2 regions of the Bacillus sp. FSL K6-6540 genome follow, and region 2 is predicted to be linked to the other one. Evidence: a T-box and tRNA genes for the amino acid it is inferred to sense, from the RefSeq annotation. Region 2 holds a T-box; the other holds one or more tRNA genes.
The links. The T-box of region 2 lies ahead of tyrS (tyrosine--tRNA ligase). A T-box ahead of a tRNA ligase gene usually reads a tRNA of that ligase, here a tRNA-Tyr.

Region 1: it has a tRNA-Tyr gene. The T-box ahead of tyrS (tyrosine--tRNA ligase) is inferred to sense a tRNA for this amino acid. The anticodon was not compared.

Annotation. Positions count from the first base shown of each region.
Region 1 is NZ_JBBOXH010000002.1:1,051,120-1,055,931, forward strand. It holds gene murQ (N-acetylmuramic acid 6-phosphate etherase) at 1-8, opposite strand, end outside; gene MHH82_RS37845 (GNAT family N-acetyltransferase) at 118-600, opposite strand; gene MHH82_RS37850 (DUF523 domain-containing protein) at 613-1,068, opposite strand; tRNA gene MHH82_RS37855 (tRNA-Glu) at 1,248-1,322, shown strand; tRNA gene MHH82_RS37860 (tRNA-Val) at 1,326-1,401, shown strand; tRNA gene MHH82_RS37865 (tRNA-Thr) at 1,406-1,478, shown strand; tRNA gene MHH82_RS37870 (tRNA-Tyr) at 1,501-1,585, shown strand; tRNA gene MHH82_RS37875 (tRNA-Gln) at 1,590-1,661, shown strand; gene sigW (RNA polymerase sigma factor SigW) at 1,892-2,455, shown strand; gene rsiW (anti-sigma-W factor RsiW) at 2,469-3,095, shown strand; gene cdaA (diadenylate cyclase CdaA) at 3,256-4,077, shown strand; gene cdaR (CdaA regulatory protein CdaR) at 4,070-4,812, shown strand, end outside.
Region 2 is NZ_JBBOXH010000001.1:5,432,846-5,437,657, reverse strand. It holds gene tetA(58) (tetracycline efflux ABC transporter Tet(58) subunit A) at 1-254, shown strand, start outside; gene tetB(58) (tetracycline efflux ABC transporter Tet(58) subunit B) at 251-1,066, shown strand; T-box leader at 1,183-1,415, shown strand; gene tyrS (tyrosine--tRNA ligase) at 1,508-2,767, shown strand; gene MHH82_RS24155 (NAD(P)H-dependent flavin oxidoreductase) at 3,069-4,169, shown strand; gene MHH82_RS24150 (LuxR C-terminal-related transcriptional regulator) at 4,592-4,812, shown strand, end outside.

The sequences.
Region 1 (4,812 bases), on a different contig from region 2:
TCTGACATGAGGATGCCCCCTGTTTTAAAATGATATATCTCAATATTCAGTATATTCATCTCTGTTATGATATTTCAACTATGTTTTTAAATTTTTGAAATTTTATTTCACTCAAGACTATAAGAAATGATGAAGGATCAACTGTTCTCCAAGCGGGCCGATTCTTCGCCGTCCTTTATCAAGGAACCCGCTTTTCATATAAAGGTGTTTTGCGCGTATGTTCAGATGATTGACGGCCAAGATGATTTCGTCGCACCATGGAAAATATCCGCTCACAAAAGCGGGAAGCAAAAGCATGGCTTTTTTCGCATAGCCTTTTCCGTGATGCGCAGCGTTTAAAGACAGGGAGCTGAGCAGTAAAGCAAATGGATTGTTAGAATAGGAAGCAAGCGTTTCTTTTGATGCATGTAAAATGAAAAAACCGACTGGAAGGTCGTCTTTTAAGATGACAACCGGGTATCGGTCCTGTATGCCCAGAGCCTGAGACAGCACCTCTTTCGGGAGGGAGGTAAAGCGTTTGTCATCGTTGGTGAGCGTGAATGATTGAAGCTCGGGCAAGTGTTCAGGCTTATAGAAGGATAAAGAAATGTCTTGAGTCATGGGGTGGCCTCCTTACAATATGTCGTCAAGCTCGTTTTCCGAAATGACGCGGTAGCCCGCTTGTTTTAACAGTGCGGCGGTTACTCCGCTGCCGGTGATTTTTTTCCCAGAGAATGTGCCGTTATAGATAAAACCGCTTCCGCAAGATGGACTGTTTTCTTTTAATATGACGGCAGAAGCGTTGATTTCTTTTGCGTAAGCCAATGTTTTCGCGGCGCCTTCCATATATAGTTCTGTGACGTCTTCTCCTGAAGCTGTCACGATTTTCGCTGTTCCATTGAGGACATCCTCGCCGGTGCCTCCTATGATTTCTGCGGGTTCGCGTGGGGTAGAGAAGCCGCCGAGAAGTTCAGGGCAAGCCATGACTGCTTTCTTTTCATCGACTAGTTTTCTGATTTTCTCCGACGCTGCGTGAGAGCCGTTATATCTGCATTCAATGCCTCCAAGGCAAGAACTGACTAGAATCATATTGGGTTCTCCTCTCTTGCTTTGCTTGTCTCTATCATAAAATAAATGGCTTTAGTTGGGAGGCTTTTTCAGTTAAAAAAGGAGTTAAAAAGTTTGAAAATAAAAAATTTAATTTTCCTCTTTACAAACAGGGGGTGACCTGTATATAATAACTTTTGTCAGCTCGACGAGAACACAACGGCCCGTTGGTCAAGCGGTTAAGACACCGCCCTTTCACGGCGGTAACACGGGTTCGAATCCCGTACGGGTCACCATTTGGAGGATTAGCTCAGCTGGGAGAGCATCTGCCTTACAAGCAGAGGGTCGGCGGTTCGAGCCCGTCATCCTCCACCATCTTGCCGGTGTAGCTCAATTGGTAGAGCAACTGACTTGTAATCAGTAGGTTGGGGGTTCAAGTCCTCTTGCCGGCACTGTTTTTTCAAAATTTTATGTGGAGGGGTAGCGAAGTGGCTAAACGCGGCGGACTGTAAATCCGCTCCCTCAGGGTTCGGCAGTTCGAATCTGCCCCCCTCCACCATTATTGGGCTATAGCCAAGCGGTAAGGCAACGGACTTTGACTCCGTCATGCGTTGGTTCGAATCCAGCTAGCCCAGTCACAGACACCTTTGATCAAAAGGTGTCTTTTTTCTTTTCGGAAAAATCATTCCAACTTCTAACTGTTCAGTCTGTATAATAATTTTAAAAATATGTTAAGGTAGTTTATTCACGAATTACCATCTACACCCTGCCAAAAATTTGATAAACTTATTTTATAAAAAAATTGAAACCTTTTGAAACGAAGCTCGTATACATACAGACCGGTGAAGGCAGAGGTTAGATAAATATGGAAATGATGATTAAAAAAAGAATTAAACAAGTCAAAAAAGGCGACCAGGATGCATTTGCGGACATCGTAGATATTTACAAAGATAAAATTTATCAGCTTTGCTACCGTATGCTTGGCAATGTGCATGAGGCGGAGGATATTGCACAGGAAGCTTTCATCAGAGCGTACGTTAATATCGACAGTTTTGATATTAACCGGAAATTTTCAACTTGGCTTTATCGAATCGCGACCAATTTGACCATTGACCGCATTCGCAAAAAGAAGCCGGATTATTACCTCGATGCAGAGGTGGCTGGTACGGAAGGCTTGACCATGTATTCTCAAATCGCCGCAGATGGTGTTTTGCCTGAAGATGCAGTTGTGTCGCTGGAGCTCTCAAACACGATACAGCAGAAAATTTTAAAGCTTCCTGACAAATACAGAACAGTCATCGTATTAAAGTATATTGACGAACTCTCATTAATTGAAATCGGGGAGATTCTAAACATTCCTGTGGGGACTGTGAAAACGCGGATTCACAGAGGCAGAGAGGCTCTTAGAAAACAATTAAGGGATCTTTAAGTGGGGTGATGAAATGAGCTGTCCTGAACAAATTGTGCAGCTTATGCATATGCATCTTGATGGAGATATCCTTCCAAAAGATGAACACGTATTAAATGAACATCTGGAGACATGCGAGAAATGCAGAAAGCATTTTTACGAGATGGAGAAATCCATAGCGCTCGTACGGAGCACATCGCATGTCGAAGCCCCCGCGGATTTTACCGCTAATGTCATGGCAAAATTGCCTAAGGAGAAGAAAAGAGCTTCTGTAAAAAGATGGTTCAGATCCCATCCCGTTATCGCAGCTGCTGCGGTATTCATCATTTTGATGGGCGGGGGTTTTTTTAACAGCTGGCATAATGACCACAATTTCAGCGTGTCCAAGCAGCAGAATCTTGTGGTTCATAACCATACTGTGACCGTGCCAGAAGGTGAGACGGTCAAAGGTGATGTCACTGTCAAAAACGGCAAGCTGATTATTAAAGGCAAAATAGACGGGGATGTAACCGTCGTAAACGGCGAAAAGTATATGGCCTCTGCTGGACAAGTCACCGGTCAGATTGAAGAAATCAATCAATTATTCGACTGGACATGGTACAAGATGAAGTCTGCGGGGAAAAGTGTACTCGATGCATTCAGTCCGAACGGAGAAGAGTAAAGCGCGTTAGCCGCTTTGCTCTTTTTTTGCGGGCTGAGAGGGCTGGCACATTTCACTTGCTAAATCGAAATGTGGTATAATGGGCTCGCTATGTAAAGTACATATGCGTAACCCGTAAAACACAAAATACGAAATGACTGAAATCTTGGAGGACGAGGAAATGGCTTTTGAGGATATCCCTTTTTTGCAGTACCTCGGCAATGCCGTTGATATTCTCCTTGTTTGGTATGTGATATATAAATTGATTATGGTGATACGCGGCACGAAAGCGGTTCAGCTGTTAAAAGGAATTGTAGTCATCGTGCTTGTTCGTATGGCCAGCCAATATTTGGGCCTCAGCACACTTCAATGGCTGATGGACCAAGCGATAACATGGGGATTTTTAGCAATTATTATTATTTTTCAGCCTGAGCTGAGAAGAGCGCTTGAACAGCTAGGCCGCGGCCGCTTTTTTTCGAGGAGCGGCACGCCTGTTGAAGAAGCGCAGCAGAAAACGATTGAGGCCATTACAAAAGCGATCAATTATATGGCGAAACGCCGTATAGGCGCCCTGCTGACCATTGAGCGGGATACTGGAATGGGGGATTATATTGAGACCGGCATACCACTAAATGCCAAAGTCAGCTCTGAGCTGCTGATCAATATTTTTATTCCAAACACCCCGCTTCATGACGGTGCGGTGATTATGAAAAATAATGAAATTGCCGCAGCCGCCTGTTATCTGCCGCTTTCTGAGAGCCCGTTTATTTCAAAGGAACTGGGCACGCGGCACAGAGCGGCAGTCGGTATCAGTGAAGTAACAGACAGTTTGACGATTATTGTGTCTGAAGAGACCGGCGGCGTCAGTGTGGCAAAGAACGGCGACCTTCACAGAGAGCTTACAGAAGAAGCGCTGAAAGAAATGCTTGAAGCCGAGTTTAAGAAAAACACCAGAGACACTTCTTCTAACCGCTGGTATTGGAGGGGCAAGAAAAATGGATAAATTCTTAAACAACCGCTGGGCTGTGAAAATCATTGCTCTACTTTTCGCGCTCTTGCTTTATGTGGCGGTTAACAGCAACCAAGCACCGACTCCGAAAAAACCGGGTGAATCTTTCTTTCCGACATCAACAACTGATGAAGCAACTCTGACTGATATTCCGGTTAAAGCGTATTATGATGATGAAAATTACGTCGTGACGGGTGTTCCGCAAACGGTTAATGTCACGATAAAAGGCTCGACAAGCGCCGTGAAAAAGGCTCGGCAGACCAAGAACTTTGAAATATATGCTGATATGGAACATTTGAAAACCGGCACACATAAGGTTGAGCTTAAGGCCAAAAACGTGTCGGATGGGCTGACAATCTCAATTAATCCGTCTGTTACGACAGTGACCATTCAGGAACGGACGACCAAAAGTTTTCCCGTAGAAGTGGAGTACTACAACAAAAGCAAGATGAAAAAAGGCTATTCTCCGGAGCAGCCGATTGTCAGTCCGAAAAATGTGCAGATTACCGGATCGAAAAATGTCATCGATAATATTTCTCTTGTAAAAGCTTCAGTGAATTTGGAAAACGCAGATGAAACGATTGAAAAGGAAGCGAAAGTGACTGTCTATGATAAAGACGGAAACGCGCTTCCTGTCGACGTGGAGCCCTCGGTCATCAAGATTACCGTTCCGGTGACAAGCCCGAGTAAAAAAGTGCCCTTTAAAATTGAACGGACAGGAAGCCTTCC
Region 2 (4,812 bases):
CCGTGGAACAGGTGCTGGGCGTCCATGCCAATGTATCGCCGGAAGCCGGAAAGATAACGGCGCCGATGGCTAATGCGGGCCTTGTTACAGACCTGTTGATCGAACTGCGCACGGCAGGAATCGGTTTATCCGAGATGAGCGTGCAGAAGCCGACCCTGGATGAGGTGTTCCTGACGATCACCGGCCACGGCGTGAAGGAAGACGCTGCCCAAGGGGCTTATGAATCCAATGATAGAGAGGTGGCACGGATATGAGCAGCACCATGATTCAGCCTGGGACGGAACGTCGACTCAAAAATCGCACGAGTTTCGGTCAGACGGTCCGAAATTCATTGACAATGGCCTACCGCGGGCTGCTGAAGCTTCGGCGCACGCCCGAGCAGTTGTTTGACGTCACGTTTCAACCCATTATTTTCACGCTGATGTTCACCTATATTTTTGGGGGAGCCATCTCCGGCGACGTGGCGAGTTATTTGCCCGTCATCATTCCCGGCATCCTTGTTCAAACCGTGATTACGACTTCCGTCGTCACAGGCGTGCAGCTGCGCGAGGATATGGATAAAGGCGTATTCGACCGGTTCAAATCGCTGCCGATTGCGCGCATCGCACCGCTGGCAGGTGCCCTGCTGGCAGATACGATTCGGTATACCATTGCAACGGTGCTTACCTTTACGATGGGATACATTATGGGATATCGGCCCGAGGGCGGCTTGGGATATGTTGCTCTTGCGGGGTTGGTCGTCATTTTGTGCTCATGGGCCATTAGCTGGATCTTTGCTTTCTGCGGCGTGATTGCAAGATCCGCCTCCGGCGTGCAGGGGATATCGATGATCGTGCTGTTTCCGCTCACGTTTCTCTCCAATGCGTTCGTGCCGGTGGATACGATGCCGGGCTGGCTGCAGTGGTTCGTGAACATCAACCCGATATCGCATCTGGTGACGGCTGTCCGGGATCTGACGAACGCCGGAACCGTGGGCTGGGATCTGACGATATCCTTGGTCGGCGCCGCGGTCATCGTGGCGATCTTTGCTCCGATCACGGTTCGTGCATACATGCGCCGCACCTGATATCCTGGGACTCCTCCCGCGATATTTACCCATGCTGCCGGGGGAAGCAGGACGTCCGTCCAAAACGGAGTTGACATCGATTTATTAATTCACTATACTGTCTGTAATCTTATAAGCGACATACGTTGAAAGAGCCCAGTAGCAGCTTGGTCCCTGTTCTAGAAAGCCGGGGGGCGATGGAACCCGGTACAAACCAACGCAGCGAATTACACTCTGGAGTATCTCGGGTAATGCCGAGCGGAAACGGCGAACGATACCTCGTCTAATGAGCGGCATGAATGGCGCGCGGCAAGCGTTGCAGACCATTCGTGCAATCTGGGTGGTAACACGGTTAATAATCGTCCCTATGTCTGTAACAGACAAGGGGCGATTTTTTGTTTTTTCAACAGATGGACGCTTCGTTATAAGGAAAAAATCATGTATTGAAGGAGTGTTAACGCTGTGAATATTATCGACGAACTGGAATGGCGCGATGCGATCAACCAACAGACGGATGCCGAAGGCCTCCGGGAGCTTACGAATGAGAAGTCAATTTCGTTGTACTGCGGCGTGGACCCAACGGGCGACAGCATGCATATCGGTCACCTGATTCCCTTCATCATGCTCAAACGCTTCCAGCTTGCCGGCCATCGTCCGGTCATTCTGATCGGGGGCGCGACCGGCACCATCGGGGATCCAAGCGGACGTCAAACCGAACGCTCCCTGCAGACGCTGGAGCAGGTTCAAGCTAACGTGGACGCGCTCACCGGACAAATGAAAAAGCTCTTCGTGACGGAGGGCGACAATCAAATCCGCATGGTCAACAACTACGACTGGACGCATAAGATCAACATTATCGAATTCCTGCGCGATTACGGGAAGAACTTCAGCATCAACTCGATGCTGGCGAAGGACGTGGTTGCGAGCCGGCTTGACAGCGGGATTTCGTTTACGGAATTCTCATACCAAATCCTGCAGTCGGTCGATTACCTGCATCTGTACCAGCATGAGGACGTGCAGCTGCAAATCGGCGGATCGGACCAATGGGGCAACATTACAAGCGGACTGGATTTGATCCGGAAGAAGGAAGGACCCGAAGCCAAAGCCTTTGGCCTGACCATACCGCTCATGCTGAAGGCCGACGGCACGAAGTTCGGCAAAACGGCCGGCGGCGCGATCTGGCTTGACCCGAACAAAACGACGCCGTTCGAGTTCTACCAGTTCTGGGCGAACACCGACGACCGCGACGTCGTCAAATACTTGAAATACTTCACCTTCCTGACCAAGGAACAAATTGACGAGCTGGCCGAAAAGGTGCAGAGCGAGCCGCATAAACGCGAAGCGCAAAAAACGCTGGCCGAGGAAATGACGAGATTCGTGCACGGCGAGGAGATGCTGGAGCAGGCCAAGCGCATCACGGCGGCTCTGTTCAGCGGCGATATTAAATCGCTCACGGCCGATGAGATCGAGCAGGGCTTTAAGGAGATGCCGACATTCGAAGCAACGCCGGAAACGAAGAATATCGTCGATTGGCTAGTGGATCTGGGCATCGAGCCTTCCAAGCGTCAAGCCCGTGAGGATATCACCAAAGGCGCGATCTCGATGAACGGCGAGCGCGTCAGCGATTTGGACCACGAGGTGACTGCCGACCAGGCGATTGGCGGCCGGTTTATCATCATTCGCAAGGGCAAGAAAAACTACAGTTTGGTGAAAATGTCCTAGAAGAGTTACTATCAGGGAAAAGGGTCTCCCCGGACGAACGCACCCGCAAAAGCCGCTAAACACGTTTCATGTGCTTAGCGGCTTTCGTATGATCAGGTTAGCCAGAATCTTCTGGTTGGCCTTTTTACTAGAGCTGCGAAAGAATAACTTCCGAGGCTTACCCTCCTGATCTCACCAGTAAACATTTGCTATAAGCGGTCTGTCTTCGAGAGGGTTCGTCGATTGACGTTTTTCTTTTATTTGAAAGTTTCCCTCTTTTAATAGGATAATATCCTTAGCGTTAAAGGAGGTAGATCATATCATGAACATTCAACTGCAGACCGAGCTGTGCGATCGGTTTGGCATCCGCTATCCGCTTATACTGGCTGGAATGGCCGGGGGACCGACAACCGTTGAACTGGTCGCCGCCGTATCCAACGCTGGCGGGCTCGGTACGCTGGGTGCGGCTTACATGGAGCCGGCTGCCATTCGCGATAGCATCCAGGAAATCCGCAAGCGGACGGATAAGCCTTTTGCCGTCAATCTTTTTGCGTCCCGGGCCTCGGATCGCCAGGAGCGAATCGAAGATGTTCAACAGGAGTTAAACCGGATGCGCGGCGACCTTGGCATTCCCCATGCGGGGTCGGATCACGTAACAACGCCCGATTGGTTTGAGCAGCAATTCACGGTTCTGCTAGAAGAGAAGGTGCCCGTTATCAGCACGGCATTCGGCATTCCGGATGGGCCCCTCATGCGGCAAGCGAAAGAAGCTAAGCTGCTTGTGGTTGCAATGGCAACCACGGTCCGCGAAGCCATCCTGGCCGAACAAGCAGGCTGCGACGCCGTCGTTGCCCAAGGCAGCGAAGCGGGGGGACATCGAGGCACATTTGATATTTCGGATCACCCGATGGGGGCCCAAATCGGAACATTTGCTTTGGTGCCGCAGATCGTGGACCGGGTCAAGATCCCCGTCATTGCCGCCGGGGGCGTCATGGATGGACGCGGACTCGTGGCCTCGCTTGTTCTTGGCGCCCAAGCCGTTCAGATGGGTACGCGGTTTCTGACGGCGGCCGAATCGGGTGCGCATGAGGTTTACCAGCAAGCGCTGCTTCGCAGCACGGAAGAGAGCACGGTCATTACCAAAGCGTTCTCAGGGCGGCCGGCGAGAGGCATCCGCAATGCCTTCATTAAGCAATGGGATGCAAGCGGCATAGAGCCGCTGCCTTTTCCTACCCAGAATACGGTGACCCGCGACATACGAAATGCCGCCAATCGCCAAAGCAATCCGGAATATATGTCCTTATGGGCAGGGCAAGGCACAAGAGGGCTCACTTCGGGGCAACCGGCAGCAGATATCGTAGCCGAGACAATCCGGGAAGCGCTGTTGATATGTCCAAATCGTAACTCTGACGATGTGAGCTGAGAGAGGTTATGCGTCAAAACTTAAGGAATTCATCATGCAGCAGGCCGCCTAAGGAAGAACCTTTGGGTGGCCTGCCAGCCTTTTATCAGAAATCGTAAGTATCTCCGCCAAACTTGAAGGATGGCTTGATCATCATATAAAACCTTCTCACTAATTTCGATACTTCAACCGTTCAGTCGGAATCGCTGCATTACGTTGTTCTCTCTTAACGCCTATCACCTCGCCTTTGAATCGGACTCCTGTTAAAGCGCTCTAATTATAAAATCTTTCATCGCATGCCTAATCCTTCCAATCATGCTTTCGGTTCGACTGCAGCGGGCGGATGTAGCGCATAAGAGGGAAAACCCTGCATCCGTCGAACACTTAAACATAGTAAACAATAAGTTGAAAACTGCTGCAATGACGGCATATCGGGGGTTATGATGTCCACGACGATTTTGTCCACGAAATTATATATTCCTTCTCCCCGGTCCCAGGCTGTCCTTCGTCCCAGGCTGATCGAACGTTTGAACGAGGGGCTGCGTCAGCACCGGAAGATGACCATGATTTCCGCCTCTGCTGGCTGCGGCAAAACCACGCTGCTCAGCCAATGGATCGGGGGCTGCCCGCAGCCCGTCGCCTGGCTGTCATTGGATAAGGGGGA